DNA from 4 places in the Pseudalkalibacillus sp. NRS-1564 genome. Region 1 is predicted to be linked to each of the others. Evidence: riboswitches for the same ligand, from Rfam matches in the RefSeq annotation. Region 1 holds a riboswitch; each other region holds the start of a gene.
The links. Region 1 has a riboswitch for S-adenosylmethionine ahead of ACIFPW_RS19575 (2,3-diketo-5-methylthiopentyl-1-phosphate enolase). Riboswitches for the same ligand answer to the same signal wherever they lie in the genome.
Positions count from the first base shown of each region.

Region 2: linked by a shared signal. The riboswitch ahead of mmuP (S-methylmethionine permease) and the one ahead of ACIFPW_RS19575 (2,3-diketo-5-methylthiopentyl-1-phosphate enolase) in region 1 are both predicted to bind S-adenosylmethionine.
Region 3: linked by a shared signal. The riboswitch ahead of ACIFPW_RS14750 (homocysteine S-methyltransferase family protein) and the one ahead of ACIFPW_RS19575 (2,3-diketo-5-methylthiopentyl-1-phosphate enolase) in region 1 are both predicted to bind S-adenosylmethionine.
Region 4: linked by a shared signal. The riboswitch ahead of metK (methionine adenosyltransferase) and the one ahead of ACIFPW_RS19575 (2,3-diketo-5-methylthiopentyl-1-phosphate enolase) in region 1 are both predicted to bind S-adenosylmethionine.

Region 1 covers NZ_JBITPM010000044.1:9,024-12,215, forward strand. Annotated here, with positions in the region: gene ACIFPW_RS19570 (2-hydroxy-3-keto-5-methylthiopentenyl-1-phosphate phosphatase) at 1-432, opposite strand, end outside; gene ACIFPW_RS19575 (2,3-diketo-5-methylthiopentyl-1-phosphate enolase) at 429-1,628, opposite strand; SAM riboswitch class I at 1,723-1,832, opposite strand; gene ACIFPW_RS19580 (pyridoxal phosphate-dependent aminotransferase) at 1,916-3,088, opposite strand.
Region 2 covers NZ_JBITPM010000032.1:53,238-56,429, reverse strand. Annotated here, with positions in the region: gene mmuP (S-methylmethionine permease) at 1-1,327, opposite strand, end outside; SAM riboswitch class I at 1,411-1,513, opposite strand; gene ACIFPW_RS15175 (hypothetical protein) at 1,583-1,729, opposite strand; gene ACIFPW_RS15170 (SGNH/GDSL hydrolase family protein) at 1,858-3,090, opposite strand.
Region 3 covers NZ_JBITPM010000031.1:21,627-24,818, reverse strand. Annotated here, with positions in the region: gene murB (UDP-N-acetylmuramate dehydrogenase) at 1-163, opposite strand, end outside; gene ACIFPW_RS14750 (homocysteine S-methyltransferase family protein) at 604-1,653, opposite strand; SAM riboswitch class I at 1,733-1,842, opposite strand; gene ACIFPW_RS14745 (DUF3895 domain-containing protein) at 1,935-2,924, opposite strand; gene ACIFPW_RS14740 (bifunctional 2',3'-cyclic-nucleotide 2'-phosphodiesterase/3'-nucleotidase) at 3,046-3,192, opposite strand, start outside.
Region 4 covers NZ_JBITPM010000037.1:62,855-66,046, reverse strand. Annotated here, with positions in the region: gene pckA (phosphoenolpyruvate carboxykinase (ATP)) at 1-749, opposite strand, end outside; SAM riboswitch class I at 1,102-1,211, shown strand; gene metK (methionine adenosyltransferase) at 1,420-2,616, shown strand; gene ACIFPW_RS16735 (MSMEG_1061 family FMN-dependent PPOX-type flavoprotein) at 2,759-3,192, shown strand, end outside.

The sequences.
Region 1 (3,192 bases):
TTTCGTACAATCGTCTCCACAGGCATACGGCCAAGTTATTGAGATGGTATCAGTAGTAAAATCACTGCCATTACAGAAGATATTTTCTTCTGGAATACCGTATGGCTTAAGAAGAGGGTAAATAAAGAAATCGATCCCTCCACTGACGATATAGAGCTCGATCCCTTCTTGCCTCGTGTAGTCTACGAATTCGCTAAAACCCTGTCTGATTTCAGTTGTAGCTACTAAATAATCGAGTAATTCCTGTTTCAATTTGGAAGGGATTAAGTGAAACATCCTTCCGACCCCTTCACGAATGGAAATATTTTGAGCGAGCACATCATCTTTTATTTGCTCCCACTCTTTCGGAGCAAACCGTTTCATCAAAGAAACGATATTATCAATTTTCGTAATGGTGCCATCAAAATCGCAAAAAATAATCGGCTGCTTCATCGCACTACCTCCCCGCTCCCCCACTTTGTAAGAGCCTGATGAAGTTCCTCACTATTTTGAGAGGCCTGTTCAAGAGGTTGCTCTGTTAAAACAGCTTGAATGGCATCTCGGAAAGCTTTTCCGCCTGCAGCTGCTCCATCGGGATGCCCGTGCACGCCACCTCCCGCATTAATCACACTGTCTATACCGAAATCTTTTATAAGAAGCGGTACTAGTCCAGGATGAATGCCCGCTGAAGGAACAGGGAATGTTCTTTTCAGCTTATTATTTCTCGTTAAGGCTTCTGCTGTTGCGAGCGCCTCTCTTCGATCAAGCGCTACACTCCCATAAGGCGAAGGGAAAAGGGAAAAGTCTGCCCCAGCAGTTCGAAGCAACTTTCCAAGTAATAGGGAGTAACTTACCCCATGTGTGCTTGAGGCAGCCATTGCACCAGAGAATGCAGGGTGTGCCATGATTGGAACCGGAATATCCGAGTCCTCTGAAAGTGATTGCAATGCATCTAGTCCATATGTAAAAACATTAAACAGAAGCGCATCTGCTCCTAATTCCACAGCAAGCTTTGCTCGATCACTGAGGTTTGCCGTTCTTCCTGTTAAATTCACTGCGTAACGCGTTCGCTTTCCTGTCAATTCAGCCGTTTCATCCAGCATTTTTCGTAAGGCGGGTACTCGCTTTTCAAGAGGGGTTAACTCATTTTCAAAAAGAATTTCATCGTCCTTCACAAAATCGACTCGACCAAGCGCCTGCTGTTTCATTTGTTCCTGCAATTCGCCTAACGATTTTCCAATAACTCCTTTGAAAATACTCATAACGAGCGGTCGATCGTATACTTCTGTAAGATTCCGAATACCATCTATTCCATATGCTGGACCTGGGAATTGATTAAGTAACCCTGCAGAGAACTCTAAATCAATCAGCTTAATTTCACCATCAAGTGAAAGCTTACCGATGACTGTTGTTAAAATCGCAGGTAGATCCGCACTGAAATTGATGGTGGGGTAAGCAATCGCGATGATGCCCTTTTCCCCTTTTTCCTCTACGTGAACGACTTCACCCTTATGCTTCTTTAACTGCTTTTTTTCTAATAACGGTAGATTGGTCCAAGTCCCAATCGTTAATCCAAGGGCGATCGCTTCAGCGCGCTTAGATAATTGTTGGTCATTCTTAACAAGGTAAGTTGCCACAAGATGACTCATCATGCTCATTCCTTTCCATCGCGCTAGTCCTCAATCTTTGATCATACAAAAAAGACCCCTTCACGAGGAAGAGGTCGTTATCACCATGCTCTTCCTCTTATCTTCCAGCTTTTGCTGCGAGAATTAGCACCGTGTCTTCAAGTAACCTTGAAAATCGGTTGCCGGGCTTCAAAGGGCTCGTCCCTCCACCTCTCTGGATAAGAGTATGCAACTATTCGTTTAAGTAATTGATTCGAATTATGCCAGACGTAGGAAATCCTGTCAATCTATTTTTTTACTTTTCTGAATCAAAAGAGATTAAGAGAATTAATTCGTTCAACTGCCTCACTGAGTTTCTCTTCGGAAGTTAATAAGCCTACTCTCACATAGCCTTCCCCATACTCTCCAAAGCCGTTCCCAGGCGCAACTACAATTTGAACATTCTCAAGCAAGTAGTCCGCAAATCCCTCTGAAGTAAATGATTCAGGTACTTTTAACCAGGCAAAAAATGACCCCGCAGGAGAGGTTACATCCCAGCCAATATCGTGAAGCCCCTGTATCAATACATTCCGTCTAGATTCGTACGTTTGGCGAAGGTTCTCAACACATTCCTGTGAACCTAGTAAAGCTTCTGCAGCTGCTTCTTGCACTGCACTAAACAAACTAACGTAGAAATGATCCTGAAGCAGGTTGATGCTTTCCACTACAGATGGGTTTCCGACAGCAAACCCAACACGCCATCCTGCCATATTATACGTTTTGGAAAGAGTATAAATCTCAATTCCCACATCTTTAGCACCTTCTGTTTCCAAAAAGCTTTTAGGACGTTCTCCATCGAATCCGATCGCTCCATAAGCAAAATCATGAACGACACAGATGTCATTGGCATCCGCAAACCTAACCGTTTCATCAAAAAAGCTTTTCGTTGCTACAGCAGCGGTAGGATTGTTTGGATAATTTAAAAACATGAGCTTTGCTTTTGCAAGAGCACTCTCTGGGATCGCGCTATAATCAGGCAGAAAATCATTTTGTTCAAGTAACGGCATCATTTGCATATCCGCTTCAGCCATCGCAACACCAGACCAATAATCAGGATAGCCAGGATCTGGCACGAGCGCCACGTCACTTTTATTTAACAAACATTGACTGACTTCTACAAGGCCAGCTTTTCCACCAAAAAGGACGGCTACCTCTTTCTCCGGATCAAGCTCAACACCAAACTCTCGCTTATAGAAGTCAGCCGCGGCTTGTTTCAGAAAAGGTTGTCCCTTAAATGGCGGATACTTGTGGTATGCAGGGTTTTCAGCTGCCTGCTGCAAAGACTCGATAATATGCGCAGGCGTCGGCTGGTCAGGATTTCCTTGGCCAAGGTTAATAATGTCATATCCCGCCTCTACATAACGGTTCACTTTTCCAGCAAGCTTCGCAAAAAATTGTTCTGGTAAACGTTTAAGTGCATCTGAAGTTTGAAATTGTTTCAAATGGAATCACATCCTGTTAAAATTTTCGAGAAATTCTAATAAGTTATGTTATCTTGGATACACAACCATGTAAAGGTCAATTTCTAAACATGTAAGGAGGACAA
Region 2 (3,192 bases), on a different contig from region 1:
ATAGTGCAATAAACGGTATCCCACAGTACAATGCCACTCGCTGGGTCGGATCAAAAGCAATGCCAATCAAGGAAGCCAGACATAACAAGAAGGCTAGAATCGGAACGACAGGATAGAAAGGCGTTCGATAACGAAGGTTTTTAATGGATTTTCCTTCTTTTACATATTTCTTTCTAAAAAGAAATTGTGACGCACTAATACTCATCCATACAATGACAACAGCAAGCCCGGAAATAGAGACAAGCACCACATAAACGGTATCTGGCGCAATGATGCTTGAAAGTAGTGCTAGTGCTCCGCCTAACATACTTAATATCACAGCAGGAAGAGGGACACCATTTTTGTTGAGCCTAGCAAAAATAGGAGAAATCATTTGCTTGTCTGAAAGTGACCAGAGCATTCTCGACGAAGCATATAACCCTGAATTTGCAGCGGATAAAATGGCTGTAAGAATAACAAAATTCATTATATCTGCCGCATATGGAATTCCAATTATTTCAAGTACTGCAACAAATGGGCTTTCTAGAACTCCAGCTTCTGATGCTGGGAGAAGAGCTGATAAAATAAAGATTGAACCGACAAAGAATAGAATGAGCCGAATTAACGTGGTGCGAATGGCTTTTGGTATGGTTTTCGCAGGATTTTCTGTTTCTCCAGCTGCAATTCCAATGAGTTCAGTTCCAGAGAAAGCAAAATTCACTGCCAGCATCGTCATTAATATGGCAAATACCCCATTCGGAAAGATCCCTTCATTTGTAAAGTTAGCAAATAACGATGCATTCGCACCAGATTCCATTGGAATAAACCCTACGATTGCTGCGGCACCTAAAATAATGAACAACACAATAGCCAGAACCTTTACAAGGGCAAACCAGAACTCACTCTCCGCAAAAAATTTCACAGTCAAAATATTTAAAATGAAGATCACTGCAGCAAACAAGCCGCTCCAAATCCATACACTAATAAGTGGAAACCACCTCTGCATGAGCATACCCGCAGCTGTAAACTCAGAACCTAGCGCAACTGTCCAGGTTAGCCAGTACAACCAGGCAACTGTATAACCGGTCCCTCCGCCAATGTATTGAGCCGCATAGCTATGAAACGCACCTGTCTCAGGCATATGAACCGCTAGCTCTCCCAAGCACAGCATGACCAGGTAAACGACAAGTGCGCCTACCAGATAAGATAGGATCGTCCCAACAGGACCAGCTTGTTGGATCGTGTAGCCAGAACTTAAAAACAATCCCGTACCGATGACCCCTCCGAGTGAGAGCATCACTACATGTCTTGATTTCATCTCCCTTTTAAAACCCTGTTTGCTTTCCATATTATTTCTCCTTACTTTTCCATCCAGAAAAACAAAAAAACGCACTCGAATGGAGTGCGTAACTGACAAAATAAAACCGAAGGCTCTCATCTATCAGGTTTATCACCCGCTGGAGTTAGCACAGTATCCAATGGACCTGTTGCTGAGGTTTCAAAGGGCCAGTCCCTCCACCTCTCTGGATAAGAAAATATATTTTAACAAAAATATCAATTTACTCACGGTTTGTCAAGGTAGGATAGCAACAACGACGCTTCACTAAATATCCTTTTTCCACTGACGACTACCTTGCATTTGTCTTTGGACAATTGTCTTCATACCATTTCTTTTCTTCATTGTTGAAAATCGCGTCATCGCTTCCCTCATATCTTTCTCCATTTGCTTCAACACGTACTCATTTTCCATTCCCTTTCCCTCCTCCAAAAAAAGATGGCTCCCCCTAAGAAAGTGGAAGCCATACCATGATGTGAGAACGTATATTCGGTTGATAACCTAAGTTTAGCGAACATTCGTTCTTTTAGCAAGGATTACTTTTATTTAAATATCGAAAAATCCACCTCATCTGCCATCTTTTTATACCCTTCATCATTCGGATGCAAATGATCCCCAGAATCATACTTCGAGAGAAACTTTTCTGGATCATCTGGATCTCTTAATGCTCTATCAAAATCAATGACAGCATCAAATTCTCCGCTCGTTCGAATCCACTCGTTCACTTCCTGGCGGGTCTTTTCTCCCTTTTTTGTAAACATACTAGAATCTTTATAAGGAGTTAATGTACCTCCATATATGGGAAGACCCTTTTCGTGAGTTGCTTTAATGATTTTTTTCATTCGATCAATGATTTTCTTTGAATCATATTCAGGATAGTGTCTTAAATCATTAATGCCCTCATGTAGGATAACACCTTTGATCCCTTCTTGACTTAGCACATCTCGTTCTAATCTTGCAAATGCATTCTGCCCTTTTCCTTCTTCACTATTGATTAAATGGTTAGCAGAAATCCCTGCATTTAATACAGACATTTTTACGTCAGCGTCTTTCGCATTCATTCGATTAGCAAGATAATCTGGCCAACGTCGGTTAGCGTTTAACGTGGAATAGTTGCCGTTTGCAATTGAGCTTCCCATTACAACGACAGATCCTTCTACAGATTCGTCAGGCACAACCTCTAAACGGTCTAGCCAGAACCAGGCTTCTTCTTTTGATGTGTATGCAGAGTCCTCTACATCTCCGGCATGATTTCCTTTCTCAGACATATATACCGTTTGATTTGAACGCTGGTGCCACGTTGTTGGGCCTGTTTCACGATCTACATACAAACTAACCGTTACATTCTGGTCTGCACTTACCGGAAAGTCAATCGCATCGCTATATTGCGTTTCTCCTTGGGGAATCGTTACAGCTTCTTTGCTACCAAATGTAATAAGCTGATCGGTCTCCTTTTCAATATTTGCGCCATCCCTAGATGTCGCAACTCTCACTTCTTTTATAGATAAAGGAAGTGAACCAAATTCATTGGATAATCGAATTCGCATTTTGTCCCCTTCCATATGCGGGCGAAGAATTAATCGGATTGTTTGATCCTTAAATCCCTCATGAGAATTTCCATCTTTAGCTGGGGCCTGCATGCTTGCTGTCCATGAACCTACCCATTCACTCTTCTTGGCTGCATCCTTCATAGAAGAAGGCCATCCTTTCGCGCTTACTACACTTAATAATCCAGCTATAAGAATCAGTACGAATAATGTTACGATACGTGTCATTGTTTACTCGCCTCTCGTTTACAGTTTCATTTAACCTCTATTAGTTATCCTTACAAAAGGCTTCGTCCATCATAACTAGCCTCAGTTGGTCTTAATCTTTCT
Region 3 (3,192 bases), on a different contig from region 1:
ACTCAACTGCTGCTCGTGCGTCCTCTAGCGTGTTAGGAAACACAAGGACATCCGCACATCCACCCATTCTTGTATACGTATGTGCATTTAATGGCTCATTTATCTTCAGTTCCGCACTGGGTAAAATGGAGCGGAGTTCATTTAATACATTTTGATTATTCATAGGCTACCTCGCTTATAAAACAGTTCGTTTTCATTGTGGTTTGAGTTCAATAATGTTTCATGGACATATTCAAACACATTTAAAATAATAACACAACTACTTGATAAATATGATGTTTTTCATAAAAGAAGCCTTTAATTCGAAAAGAATGTTAATTGGAAAGCAACTTATATAGCGGAAAAATCAATCTCAGACATCGTGATTGGAAAAATGCTGTTATCCTATCAAATGCATAAATCATTGTATTCGTTACTCTTCTACAGATACTGTTACTAATCGTCGCCAACGTTATCAAAAATAATCAGCTTATAGAAAAAATGTAGTAGATATAATATCCTATGTATGAATGTATTTTAATACTGTAGTACAGGTGTACAGATAGGGTTTTTGGTAAAAAAACAACAACCGGAGAAATTAAGTTCTCCGGTTGTTGTTATAAATTAGGCCTTTGTTCGATAAGCCGTATTGTTATCTTTCAATGTCTCATCCGTTCCAAACAAAAAGTGCTTTTCCATATTTGGAGAATATACCGAGTTTACAGTTGTTCTGCCAACTGTTTCAGCCACCTCTCGCAGCATACTTGGAGAAGCCCCGCAACAGAGTCCCAAGTAATTGACCCCAACCAGCTGTGCCTCCTTAGCCCATTCCGCTAGTTCATAGCGATTGCAATAAAGCGGGTCTAAAGAGGTTGGAAAGGTCGTCTCTGTTGGCAATGTACACGCACAGCCACCGTCTGGTAAGTTAAAGAATGTTGGGTGTTCTTCTGTTGTACGATAAGGGATTGGAAGAGCACCAACATAGCCGTTAACAGACTGTCTAATTTTTTCAATGTAAGGCTGCATTGTGGCAGGCCCTCTAAAACAATTCATGCCAACAACTAGTGCACCTTGCTCTTCTAATAAACGGCAAGCTTCCTCAACCGTATAGCCGTCCCTTAAAATGTTCTCACTCATAAGTCCGAGTGTAATCACAGCTTGAAGACCTTGCTTTTGAATCTCTTCTAGCGCTATTTTGGCTTCTTCATAGAAGTAGAAGGTTTCGCCGTTGATGAAATCAACGCCTTCTTCTTTGCTCCATTTCACCATTTCAGCAAAAATTGACCGAATTTGTTCCTTACTTTCCTCATCTTCAGGATCAAATAAGTTTGTATTTGAAATGTTTCCAGCAACTAGCGCTTCTTCTTCAGGGTGTTCCTTCGCAACTTCTTTAGCCAGGCGGATGGCTTGTCTATTGAGCGGTTCTAACAATTCTTCTTTTCCAATAATCCTCATTTTCTCTCGGTGACCATTATACGTAAAAGCAAGTACGACATCAGAACCTGCAAGCATATAATCACGATACGTTTGTTTTAGCGCTTCAGGGTTGTCTAGGGCAACTTCGGGTACGAATGATCCTGCTTGTAAATAACCACGACGCTCTAGTTCAAATAGATAACCTTCCCCGCAAATAACTGGACCATCTTGCAATCGTTCTTCAAGTGTTCTTTTCATGTGTAACAGCTCCTTTTCTGGATAAAATAAAAAACCCTCTTCTTAAACAATAAGAAGAGGGTTTGCTAACATAATCCTCCTCTTATCTTCCAGGTGATATCACCTGTAGGATTTGGCACCAGCTTCAACTGAAGTTGAAAGGTTGCCGGGCATCATAGGGCCTATTCCCTCCGCCGCTCTTGATAAGAGTGTTGATTTAATTTTTGAACATGTGTGAAATTATAGACCGGTTAACTGGAAATGTCAATCACTTATCTGATAATTACGAAATGTTAGGATATTCACTTACTTTTCAAACGATAGATGCGATCTTCACGTCCTATCGGCTCGACTGACATTGATCCAGATGCAACAAATGAATCGAGGTAGGTACAAACAGCATAATAAATTTTTGGTTTCTTTGTGGAGTATCTCTTGTCTTGTACCTTTCCTTCCTTAATCAAAAGCTCACAAATCATTAGGGCGCTTTCCATACCTTGCTGAATATAGGAGTCTATCGCTTCCTGTGTTGTAAATGAAAGGTCCCCTACAAAATAGGTTTCCTTAGGTTTCTGGCTTGTCTTTTCTTGTAATGGTTCTTGAACTTCTTCCGCGAACAAATCAAAGGAACCTTGTAATTCCTCTTCTGATTTCGGTTCTTCCTGGTTGCTTTTCGGTTTGACTACTTGTTCTACAGTGTTGCTCCCTCTTTGAAAAGCTTCTTGGTCTTCACGATAAGATCTGATTAAACTGTTTAGCCGTTTTTCTTGTAGATCTAGTAATGGAAGATTTAATGAAAGTGGCTGTTCAATGTCTTGTGGAAGGTTCAATCCTTCAGGAATGTCGTATGTAGGATAGCCGTTCTGTCTTTTCAACAGTAGCTCATCCAACTCGTAATCTATTTCCATAAATCCCTTCACAACTTCTCTCACAATGGAAGCGGGTAATCCGGTATGCTCTTCGAAATGATTTATCCCGAAACGCCGCGTTTCCCCTGTTTTTGCATGTCGAACAACATATTGATACCGTAAAGAGCGACCGCACTCACATTTCAAATCATCTGAAATGAAGCCTGCATCGATGTAATCTTCTAGTATCCAATCATCAAGCAGCATCCTGATTTCTTCATCCGTTGCTCCACTTGGAATCATCCGGCCTTTACTTCTAGCAATGACATTCGCGAAAGTCGTTTTCTTACCGCGTTTAAGAAAATTCATTACATACGTTTGTTGTTCATTTGTCAGATCTGAAAAAAGCTCATCTCTTTGGGTGCTTGTCAGGCTTTGTGTCATATAAATCCCTTTCTGTACGATAGTAATGCCATTATATCAGTAAATATTCCACTATTGTTTGCATAGGATAAATTCTTAAAATAAGAAACGCCAATCCTGATGAATTGGCGTGAATTCGTTCTTAACGATGGCGGCCGTGCTCGCCCTTATGATTATGATGATGCTTTTCTTTTTTCTGTTTCGTTAAGTCGAGTGTATATTTAGCGAAACCATTTTCTGTTTCATCAACAAAATGAATCGTTTGAATGCTTTCCGCATAGGTTTTGGC
Region 4 (3,192 bases), on a different contig from region 1:
AGAGATCGATGAGCATCTGCTGAGAGCGTTGTCTTTCCAGTTCCAGATAAACCGAAAAATAGAGCAACATCCCCCTCTTTACCTACGTTAGCAGAGCAGTGCATTGAAAGAATATTTCGCTCTGGTAATAAGTAGTTCATAACGGTGAAAATAGACTTTTTAATTTCTCCAGCATATTCTGTTCCACCAATTAAGACGGTTCGTTTCTCAAAGGAGATAATAATAAATGTTTCTGAATTTGTGCCATCCACTTCTGGATCAGCTTGAAAACCAGGTGCAGAAATGACAGTGAATTCAGCGTCATGTTCTTTTAACTCTGATTCATTCGGACAGATGAACAGCTGGTGGGCGAAAAGGTTATGCCAGGCATATTCATTAATAACCTGAATGGGTAGTCTTGATGACTGGTCAGCACCAGCAAATCCTTTAAACACATAAAGTCCCTTTTTCTCACCGAGATAGTTCAACACCTTTGTGTAAAGGTTTTCAAAACTTTTTTCGGAAATAGGTTGGTTTGTTTCCCAGTTCACTTTGTTCTTTACGGAATCTTCCTTTACAATGAACTTGTCCCCAGGAGAACGTCCTGTATATTTTCCGGTTTCTACGCGAAGAGCTCCTGTAGCTGATAGTTGCCCTTCGTTTTTAAATAGTGAATGTTCAACCAGTTCAGACACTGATAAATTCACATGTGGATTATTCTTATTTAATATCGCATCCAATAACGGTGAGGAGAAGGAAGCTGTTTTCATACGTTAAACCCATCCTTTTTTAAAGATTTCGTTGATTGACTTGTTTAACTCAAAAATAGTATAACACATTCATTCAATTATTCTATACTAATCTATGTATTTTTTGCATAAAAAGTGAAAAATGGGTGAATGACTATTTCTTTAGGTTGAAATCCTGTCGCCATTATATAGGAAGTGATTATTTTATGGGTAAGGATTAGGGTAGTGGTTCGGTCGCTTCGCCCTTGAATTCGAACACAAAGCCCGTGTTCTTTTTGTAGGGCTCCAGCGCTTGTCGAAGCTAAACGGGCGCTTCCGCTTTTCTTCATTGACACATCCTTTCATGTGCGTTATTATATGTCGAGAATGGATACTCTTATCCCGAGCAGGCGGAGGGACAGGCCCGATGAAGCTCAGCAACCAACTCCTATACAACAGGATTAAGGTGCTAACCTGCAAGACGATAGTCTTGGAAGATAAGAGGCGAAAGGCATGAGATATCAGCTCCTTTTCCCTCTGAATGTAGGGAAGGGCTTTTTTAATGTCGTTGAGATTGATGACGCTATAAAAAAAGGTAAGACGATAAGAAATTGAATTCGTTCTCTCGTTTCGGCACAGGGTAATAGGGAAATGAGTACCGTATCCATTACAACATAATTAGATAGGATCCAATCCTTAAGGAGGTACTTGAGTGAGTAATCGTCGTTTGTTTACTTCTGAGTCAGTAACAGAGGGGCATCCTGATAAAATTTCAGATCAGATTTCCGATGCCATTCTGGATGATATTCTTGCGCATGATCCAAATGCGCGCGTTGCCTGTGAAACTACAGTAACAACTGGTCTTGTTCTAGTTTCCGGTGAAATTACAACATCACACTATGTTGATATTCCGAAAGTGGTTCGTGAGACGATTCAAACGATCGGCTATACACGTGCGAAATACGGATTTGATGCTGAAACATGTGCTGTTCTTTCATCTATTGATGAACAGTCTGCAGACATCGCTGCAGGTGTAAACGTTGCTCTTGAAGCACGTGAAGGTACGATGTCAGATGATGAAATCGATGCAATTGGTGCAGGTGACCAGGGGCTTATGTTTGGTTACGCTTGTAATGAAACAGCGGAATTAATGCCGCTTCCGATTTCTCTTGCGCATAAACTAGCGCGTCGTTTGAGTGAAGTAAGAAAAGAAGAAATTCTTCCTTATCTTCGTCCTGATGGTAAAACACAAGTAACAGTGAAATACGATGAAGCTGGTAAGCCGGTTCGCGTTGATACCATTGTTGTTTCTACACAGCATCATCCTGAAATTTCACTTGAACAAATTCAACGTAACATCAAAGAACACGTTGTGAAGCCGGTTGTTCCTGCTGAATTAATTGATGAAGAAACAAAATACTTCATCAACCCAACAGGACGCTTTGTTATCGGTGGACCGCAGGGTGACGCAGGTTTAACAGGAAGAAAAATCATTGTTGATACTTACGGCGGTTATGCGCGTCACGGTGGCGGTGCTTTCTCAGGTAAGGATGCTACGAAAGTAGACCGTTCTGCGGCATATGCTGCTCGTTATGTTGCTAAGAACCTTGTGGCAGCGGGTCTAACAGATCGTTGTGAAGTTCAACTTGCTTACGCTATTGGGGTTGCTCAGCCAGTATCAATTGCTATTGATACATTTGGCACAGGAAAAGTGTCTGAGGAAAGTCTTGTAGAGCTAGTAAGAGAGAACTTCGATCTTCGTCCAGCAGGCATTATAAAGATGCTTGATCTTAGACGTCCCATTTATAAGCAAACAGCTGCGTATGGACATTTTGGACGTACTGATATTGACCTTCCATGGGAACAAACAGATCGTGCAGAATCCCTTAAACAGGGTGCCGGAATTTAATTAATTTCTAAGAAGCCAAAAATATTTTGGCTTCTTTTTTTTGCTCTATCATCCTTTTTGACATCCGTTATATTGTATTGAATTATCATAAAATAGATGGGTGTTGTGATAAAATGGAAGAAAAAATGGAGGAGTGTAATGTGTGAATACTAGTATATTCGGAGAAACCGTGACCGATGTGAATGAACTAAAAGACATGGCAGGAATACCGAGTAAATTGGCTGCAAACAAAGTCATATCTTTTCTTGATAAACACTGTAAAGAGTTCATATGCCGTACACCATTTATTACGATTGCCACCCAATCAAGTACGGGTGGTGATGTTTCGCCAAGAGGCGATGCACCGGGGTTTATTCAGGTTCTAGATAATCATCATTTATTGATACCGGAAAGACCGGGAAATAAACGAATGGACTCATTGATCAATTTATTAGAAAACCCAAATATCGGTTTGCTGCTGATGATTCCCGGCCGAGAAGAAGCGTTGCGTATTAATGGGAAGGCCTTGATTGTAAAAGATAAAACGCTGCTAGAGCAGTGTGAATATAAGGGGAAAACGCCTTTGTTAGGTATTGG